2 regions of the Streptomyces sp. NPDC051020 genome follow, and region 1 is predicted to be linked to the other one. Evidence: riboswitches for the same ligand, from Rfam matches in the RefSeq annotation. Region 1 holds a riboswitch; the other holds the start of a gene.
What was found. Region 1 has a riboswitch for cobalamin ahead of AB0N06_RS19415 (cobalamin biosynthesis protein). Riboswitches for the same ligand answer to the same signal wherever they lie in the genome.
Positions count from the first base shown of each region.

Region 2: it holds a riboswitch for cobalamin, as region 1 does, so the genes downstream of both, AB0N06_RS27005 (ABC transporter substrate-binding protein) here and AB0N06_RS19415 (cobalamin biosynthesis protein) in region 1, are expected to answer to the same signal.

Region 1 covers NZ_JBFBCG010000033.1:19,121-23,461, forward strand. The annotation lists partial or broken gene AB0N06_RS19410 (cobyric acid synthase) at 1-1,519, opposite strand, end outside; gene AB0N06_RS19415 (cobalamin biosynthesis protein) at 1,516-2,496, opposite strand; cobalamin riboswitch at 2,644-2,775, opposite strand; gene AB0N06_RS19420 (hypothetical protein) at 2,928-3,161, opposite strand; gene AB0N06_RS19425 (inorganic phosphate transporter) at 3,174-4,341, opposite strand, start outside.
Region 2 covers NZ_JBFBCG010000057.1:39,257-43,597, reverse strand. The annotation lists gene AB0N06_RS27015 (acyl carrier protein) at 83-343, shown strand; gene AB0N06_RS27010 (beta-ketoacyl-[acyl-carrier-protein] synthase family protein) at 340-1,563, shown strand; cobalamin riboswitch at 1,644-1,832, shown strand; gene AB0N06_RS27005 (ABC transporter substrate-binding protein) at 1,895-2,935, shown strand; gene AB0N06_RS27000 (iron chelate uptake ABC transporter family permease subunit) at 3,019-4,026, shown strand; gene AB0N06_RS26995 (ABC transporter ATP-binding protein) at 4,023-4,341, shown strand, end outside.

The sequences.
Region 1 (4,341 bases):
GGGCCGCCGGCACCTCCGGCGCCCCAGGGCCCACGAAGGGCAGTCCCTCCGGTACCCCCGCCTCGATCAACCGCATCAACGCCCCCGTATCGGCGTGCTCCTCGATCAGATCCCCCAGCCGATCCAGCTGTTCCTCCCGCAACGCCCCGAAACTCGTGTCGGGTGCGGCCACGAACCGCCGTCCCGCCGTCCGCGCGACCTCCCCCAGGAACCGCCGCCGGAACGCATCGCTCTCCAGCGACCCGTGCCAGTGCGTCCCCCACACCGCGCCGACCCGGCACCCGTCCAGGAACGGCTCGCCGCCCCGCACATCGGCGACCCCGTGGTGGATCTCGTACCCCTCCACCGGCTCCCCGAGCGCCGTACCGACCGGCCGGGCGAGGGTCTTCTCGCGGTCGAACCGGATCCGCACCGGCAGCAGTCCGAGCCCGTCGACCCGCCCCGCCCGCGACTCCACCTCGTCCTCGATCTGCTCCGCGAGCACCTGGAACCCGCCACAGATGCCGAGCACCGGACGCCCCTGCGCCGCCCGTCGCAGCAGCGCGTCGGCCAGCCCCCGTTCCCGCAGCCAGGCGAGCGCCTTCACCGTCCCGCGCGTGCCCGGCACGATCACCAGATCCGCGTCGGCCAGCTCCTCCGCCCGGTCCACGAACCGCACCACGACACCCGGTTCGGCGGCCAGCGCGTCCACATCGGTGAAGTTCGACATCAGCGGCACGGCGCACACCGCGACCCGCAGCACGTCCTCGCCGTGCGGCGGTGCGACGACCGACTCGCGTACGGCCCCGCGGAGCGAGACCCGCAGCCCGTCCTCCTCGTCGATGCCCAGGCCGTGGGCGAACGGCAGTACTCCGTACGTCCGCCGCCCGGTCAGCCCGTGCAGCATGTCAAGACCCGGCTCCAGGAGCGACACGTCGCCGCGGAACTTGTTGACCAGATAGCCGGCGATCAGCGCCTGGTCCTCGGCGCTGAGCAGCGCCGTCGTGCCGAAGAACGAGGCGAAGACGCCACCGCGGTCGATGTCACCGACGACGATGACGGGGAACCCCGCGGCCCGCGCGATCCCCATGTTCACGATGTCGGTGCGCCGCAGATTGATCTCGGCCGGGCTGCCCGCCCCCTCGCAGATCACGGCGTCATAGGTGCCCCGAAGCTGCTCCAGACAGTCCACGACCGTACCGAACAGGGATTCCTGTCGCCCCCCGTGGTAGCCGCGCGCGCTCATCTCGCCCACCGGCCTGCCCATCAGGACGACCTGACTGGACCGGTCGCCGCCGGGCTTGAGCAGCACCGGGTTCATCAGCGCGGTCGGTTCCACCCGGGCGGCCTGCGCCTGCATCGCCTGCGCGCGTCCGATCTCCGCGCCCTCGCGGGTGACGAACGAGTTCAGCGACATGTTCTGCGCCTTGAACGGCGCGACCTTCACGCCCTGGCGCACCAGCCACCGGCAGATGCCTGCCGTGACGACGCTCTTGCCCGCGTCCGACGTGGTTCCGGCGACCAGCAGTCCGCCGCTCATTTCCCGCTCCGTCCCGCAGCCGCACGCCGCCCCGGGGGCGACCACCGTCCTGCGATCAGCCGGCCCGCCGCGCACACGCCGAGGGCCAGTACCCCCACGCGGCGCGACAGCCGCACCGCGCGCTCGATGTCCCCGGTCTCCACCGCACGGCCGGTCGCGCCGTTCAGTACCGGCCGGTGCTCGACACGCCCGCCGTACGCGAGGGTCCCGCCGAGCCGTACGCCGAGCGCCCCCGCGAACGAGGCCTCCACCGGACCCGCGTTGGGGCTCGGATGCCTGCCCGCGTCCGCCCGCCAGGCCCGCAGCGCTCGACGTGGCTGCCCCCCGGCAACCACGGCGAGCGCGGCGGTGAGCCGGGCGCCGGGCCAGCCCGCGACGTCGTCCAGGCGGGCCGAGGCCCAGCCGTAGCGCAGATGGCGGGGCGACTTGTGCCCGACCATCGCGTCGAGGGTGTTGACGGCACGGAAGGCGACGAGTCCGGGCACGCCACCCAGCGCGCCCCACACGAGGGCACCCACCACCGCGTCCGAGGTGTTCTCGGCCACGGACTCCACCACGGCGCGCGCGATCTGCGGCCCGTCGAGGGAGTGCGGGTCGCGCCCGCACAGATGGGGGAGGCGCTCCCGGGCCAGCTCGATGTCACCGGCGGCGAGCGCGCCGCCGATGGCGCGCGCCTCGCGACCCAGCGAGGTGCCGCCGACGACGGACCAGGTGGCGGCCGCGGTCAGGGCGACGGAGGCGGCGGGATGACGGCGTACGGCACGGGCGGCCAGCGCGGCTCCACCGGCAGCGCCTCCGGCGCAGACCAGGGTGTGCAGGGCGCCCCACCCGCGGTGGTCGCGCCACAGACGCCGTTCGACGCCCGCCGCGGCCCGCCCGAAGGCGGCGACCGGATGCCCCCGGCGGGGATCACCGAGCAGCAGATCGCCGATCAGGCCGGCGGCGGCGCCGTACGCGAAGATGCGGTCGGCTCGCACGGCTCAGCCGGCCGTGCTGCCTCGAAGGACCTCGGTACAGCCGGCTCCTGGTGAGAGCGGCACAGAAACGGCGGACGCACGGCAGCCGGGCATGGCGATATGTCCTCACTCAGGGTCCGCGCCCTGGTTCGACGTGACCGGCGGCGAGAGTCTCCTGGCTCCCGGATCCGCAGTTCCCCCGGCCTTCCAGCCCGCATGCGCGGGCCGTGACTTCCGGTGTGGGGGACCGCTCCCCGGTGACAGTGGCGGGACCGCGCCGGATTCACACCGGCTTCCTCTGCTGTCGCCGTAAATGGCTCCGGCAGTCCACCACGCTCCGCGAACGCCCGTCAACCTGGCGTTGACCTGCGGCGGTGCAGTGTGCGCAGACGCACATCGGGCCGGACACACGCGAGGTGTGTCCGGCCCGATGGGGGAGTGCGGGAAGGGGCTCAGGCGACGATCAGATAGATCCCGTACGCGACCGAGGCCGCGCAGAGCCCGAAGCAGAGGTACCCGCCCACGCGGGCGAGCACCAGGGAGCCTCCGGTGGAGCCACCCTCCGCGGCCGGTTCCGGCTGCTTGGAGAGGCCGACGATGCCCAGGGTGAAGAGGCCCACCAGCGCGACGGTGACGACGAGCGAGACGCCGAAGACGGAGCCGAGAGCTGCCCAGTCGATGTTCATGGTGATCTGTCCTTACACCGTGGCGGGCCGCGCCGGATCGGCGGCGACGGTTCCGGGCTGGGCCGGGATGGTGGTCTTGAGGTCCGTGGTCGTGTCCACTGCCGTGGCGACCGCAGCCGTCCCGGCGGGCGGCGGCGGGGTGACGGCCGCGATGGCGGTGGTGATGACACCCGCCGGTTCGGCGACCTCACCGGTGGGCGCGACATCGCCGTGCCCGACCGGCTTGCGCCGGGACAGCAGCCAGATCGCTCCGGAGCCCGCGATGAGCAGGACGGCGACGGCGACGACACCCCAGGTGCCCTGCCTGGTGAGGAACTCCGCGCCCGCGCCGACCAGACCCGCGGCCGGCAGGGTCAGACCCCAGGCGGCGAACATCCGGGTCGCGGTGGACCAGCGGACCACACCGCCCGGGCGGCCCAGACCCGCACCCATCACGGCGCCGGAGCAGGACTGGGTGGTGGAGAGGGAGAAGCCGAGGTGCGAGGAGGCCAGGATGACCGTGGCCGCGCTGGTCTGGGCGGCGAAGCCCTGTGGCGGCTTGAGCTCGGTGAGGCCGCTGCCCATGGTGCGGATGATGCGCCAGCCGCCCAGGTAGGTGCCGAGTGCGATGGCCAGACCGGCGGAGACGATGACCCAGATCGGCGGGTTCGAGCCGGGGGACAGGACGCCACCGGTGACCAGGGCCAGGGTGATGATGCCCATGGTCTTCTGCGCGTCGTTGGTGCCGTGGGCGAGCGAGACCAGTCCCGCCGAGGCGATCTGGCCGGCCCGGTAGCCCTTGGCGGTGGCCTTCTCCTGGGCCTCGTTGCGGTTCCCGCCGCCGATCCGGTACGTCAGCCTGGTCGCCAGCAGCGCGGCGACACCCGCGACGACCGGGGCGGCGACCGCGGGCAGCAGCACCTTGGTGACGACGGTTCCGCCGTCGACCGAGGACCAGCCCGCCGACATCACCGCGGCGCCGATCAGGCCGCCGAAGAGTGCGTGGGACGAGCTGGACGGCAGGCCGACCAGCCAGGTGAGCAGATTCCACAGAATGGCGCCGACGAGGGCCGCGAAGATGACTTCTGTCCGCAGCCCGTCCTCGTTGATGATCCCGCCGGAGATCGTTTTGGCGACCTCCACCGACAGGAAGGCGCCGACGAGGTTGAGAGCGGCGGACATGGCCACCGCTGTCTTGGGT
Region 2 (4,341 bases), on a different contig from region 1:
GGACCGTGCGTTCCACCGTCCCGGGAATCGGTAGAACCTGCATGAAATGCGCGACCTGCACGACCTAGCGAAGAGGAAGATCATGAGCGCGATCCACCCCCAGATCACCGACGTTCTCACGAACACCTTCAAGGTGCCGGCCGCCGAGATCCTTCCGGGTTCCACGATGGACAGCCTGGAGATGGACTCCCTCGCCGTCGCCGAGTTCGCCGTCATCATCAAGGAGACGCTGGGGGTCGAGGCCGACTCCGGCAAGCTCTACAAGGACGCCACCCTCGCCGACATCACGACGTTCATCGATGCCGTGGTGAGCGGCGACCCCGCGATGAGCAACGCCCGATGAACAGGCCTGCCGTCGCCGTCACCGGCCTGGGGATGATCACCCCGGTCGGCAACGACACCGACACCACCTGGCACGGGGTGTGCGCCGGGGTCTCACCGGCCCGCACCGTCCCCGAGCTCGAAGGCTGCGCGATCGACTTCGCGTGCACGGTCTCCGGTTTCGATCTGGACGACGCGGTCGGCGGCCGTGCGGCCTTCCGGATGGGGAGGTACGTCAAATTCGCCGTCCTCGCCGCGCGGGAAGCGGTCGCGGACGCCGGACTGGACCCGGCCGACTGGGACGGCAGCCGGGTCGCCGTGGTCGTCGGCACCAGCAGCGGAGGATCCGCGGGCCTGACCGAACAGGCCGTCGCCCTCGACCGGCGCGGGCCGGGGGCCACGTCGCCGGCGGGGATCCTCCTCACCATTCCGAACATGCCCGCGGCGGAGATCGCCATCCGGATGGGGGCGACCGGTCCCAGCCTGGCGCCGTGCACCGCCTGTTCCTCCGGGGTCACCGCGCTCTCCGTCGCCCGGGACCTGCTGGTCACCGGGCAATGCGACCTCGCCATCGCCGGAGCCACCGAGTCGATCGTCTTCCCGGTCGCCATGACCGGATTCGCGCGGTCCGGTGCCGCCGCCACGAGGGACGGCGACCCGGGCCGCCTCTGCCGGCCGTTCGCGGCTGATCGTGCCGGCCTGGTCATGGGCGAGGGCGCCGCCGTCATGGTGCTGGAACGGGCGGATGACGCACGGGCCCGGGCAGCGGTTCCGCGGGCGCTGCTCGCCGGGACAGGCGCCACCACCGACGCCCACCATCCCACCAGTCCGCACCCGTCCGGCGCCGTCGCCCGGGCCGCGGTAGAGGCCGCGCTGCGCGACGCGGACTGGGCGGCCGCGGACGTCGAACACGTCAACGCGCACGGCACGTCGACACCGCTGGGCGACGCCATCGAAGCCGCTCTCATCAGCCGGGCCTACCCGCACCGGCCACCCGTCACCGCCCCCAAGGGGGTACTGGGCCACTGCATGGGGGCCGCCGGAGCCATCGAGGCGGGGCTGACGATCCTCACGCTGCAGCGCGGGGTCGTACCGCCGATCGCCAACCTGGACGCCCCGGCGCCCGAGTTCGACATCGACTGCGTCACCCGACAGCCCCGCCACCGGCCCGTCCGGCGCGCCGTGAGCCACTCCTTCGGGTTCGGCGGCCACAACGCCGTGGTCGCCCTCCAGAGTCCGTAGGCAGGGGCAGACATGACGGTACGGTACGGCCGGGACGCCTTTGGCCCCACCGCACCGCCGACGAGCCGCGCGGGGCCGCGTGATAGCTTGCCGAAGCCAGTCAAACTCCACGTAGGGGTCAGGGAATCCGGTGCGAATCCGGAGCTGACGCGCAGCGGTGAGGGGGACGGGCGGGGCCACGGCCACTGGGACATCCACGGTTGTCCTGGGAAGGCGTCCCGTCCGAAGGAACCCGAGTCCGAAGACCTGCTGGCACCTGTCGCCCGGTACCGGGCGACAGCACTTCGTACAGTGGGCTCCGCGCATGGGCCCTGAGACGCAGAGGGACTCCGTGCCGTCCATAGCCAGCCCCGCCCGCACCGCCGCCCTGCTCCCGGCGGCACTCCTCCTGCTGACCGCGTGCGGCGGAGGGACCGACAACTCCGCGGCCAAGTCAGCTGGTGGCGAAGGCTATCCGGTGACGCTCAGGAACTGTGGTCGCACCGTCACCGTCGAAGCCGCACCGCACCACGCCGTCTCCGTCGACCAGGGATCGACGGAGATCCTGCTCTCCCTCGGCCTCGCCGACCGGCTGGCGGCCACAGCCACCTGGACCGACCCGGTGATGAAGGGGCTGGAGAAGGCCAACGCGAAGGTGCCACGCCTCTCGGAGAACCGGCCGTCGTCGGAGAAGGTCCTCGACCAGGAACCCGACTTCGTCAGCGCCTCGTTCGAATCGACCCTCGCCAAGGGCGGCGTCGCCCCCCGCGAACAGTTCGAGGAGCTCGGTGTCCCCACCTACGTGTCGCCCGCCGACTGCACCGGCAAGGACAACAGCGGCGGCGGCGACGGAGCGCGTACCGAAGCACTGACCATGGACAGCGTCTACGGCGAAGTGCGCGACCTGGCCGCCGTGTTCGGCGTTCAGCAGCGCGGCGACGAGCTCGTCGCCCGGCTGCGGGAGCGGGTGAAGAAGGCCACCGACGGCATCGACGCCTCCCACGCCACTCTCCTCTACTGGTTCTCCGACTCCAAGGCCCCGTACCTGGCTGGCTGTTGCGGTGCACCCGGCGTCATCACCAGGGAGCTCGGAGCGAAGAACGTCTTCGACGACACCCATGAGGAATGGCCGCAGATCAGCTGGGAGACCGTCGCCGACCGCAACCCCGACGTCCTGGTCATCGGCGATCTGACGCGCAGGGCACAGACCGCCGAGAGCGCCGCGAAGAAGATCGAGTTCCTGGAGTCCAATCCCGCGACGAAGAACATGGACGCCGTCAAGCACAAGCGGTACGTGCTGCTCAGCGGCCAGGCCATGAATCCGTCCATCCGGACGGTCGAGGGTCTGGAACAGGTCGCCGCCGGGTTGCGGACGTTCGGGCTCGCCGGGTGACGGACACCGAACGGGTCGCAGCGGTACGTACGGAGCAGGCACCCGGAACCGATGGGCACCGCAGGGCCGGTGGCGCACGGGGGCTGCGCGACGGTGTGCTGTGGACCACGGGCCTCGCCCTGCTCGCGCTGTCCGTCGCCATCGCCGTCACCATCGGCCCCGCCCGGATCTCCGTCGCCGACGTCTGGTCCGCGGTGGCCGCCCACCTCGGGGTGGGCGAATCGCGGCTCACCCCTGTCCGGGACGGCATCATCTGGAACCTGCGCATGCCCCGTACCCTGCTCGCCGCCGTGTGCGGCGCCGGACTCGCGGTGTGCGGCACGGTCATGCAGTCCCTGCTCCGCAATCCGCTCGCCGACCCGTTCGTCCTCGGCGTCTCCTCCGGGGCGTCGACGGGTGCCGTCGTGGTCGTCGTCCTCGGGGTGGGCGGGGGAGCGGTGTCGATCTCGACCGGGGCGTTCATCGGGGCACTCTGCTCGTTCGCCCTGGTGCTGCTGCTCAGTCATACCCTCGGCGGTACGACGGACCGGGTCGTCCTCTCCGGCGTCGCGGCCATGCAGCTGTTCTCCGCGCTGACCTCCTTCGTGGTGATGACCGCGGCCGACGCCGAGCAGACCCGAGGCGTGCTGTTCTGGTTGCTCGGCTCGCTCAGCGGGGTCGGCTGGACCGATGTGTGGGTCTGTTTCCCCGTGCTCGTCGTGACCCTGCTGATCTCGCTGGGCCACGCCCGAACGCTCGACGCCTTCGCCTTCGGTCAGGACGCGGCCGCCGCCCTGGGAGTCGATGTCGGCCGCACCCGGATCGTGCTGCTCTGCACGACCGCGCTGCTGACCGCCGCGCTCGTCAGCTCGGCGGGTGCCATCGGCTTCGTCGGGCTCGTGCTGCCGCATGCCGCCCGGGCGCTCACCGGCTCCGGGCACCGGCAGCTGCTGCCGGTCACCGCGCTGGCCGGGGCGGTGTTCCTCGTCTGGGTCGACACGCTCGCCCGGACCGTCCTCGATCCGCAGGAGGTGCCGGTGGGCGTCGTCACCGCCCTCATCGGCGTACCCGCGTTCGTTCTGGTCCTCTACCGAACCCGGAGGACCACATGACATCCATCGGTACCACCGCAGGTCTGCGTGCCCAGCGAGTCTCCCGCGAGGCGGGCGGCCGTCTTGTCCTCGACGGGGTCTCCCTCGTCTCTCCGCCCGGCGCGACCGTCGGACTCCTCGGCCCCAACGGGTCGGGCAAGTCCACGCTGCTCCGGGTGCTCGCGGGGGTCCTCGCGCCGGCGGCGGGCGTGGTGACGCTCGACGGCGAACCGCTCGCCGCGATCGGCCGGCGCACTGTCGCGCAGCGGGTCGCCGTGGTCGACCAGCATGCCGACACCCAGGTCGAGCTGCGCGTCCGGGACGTCGTGGGGCTCG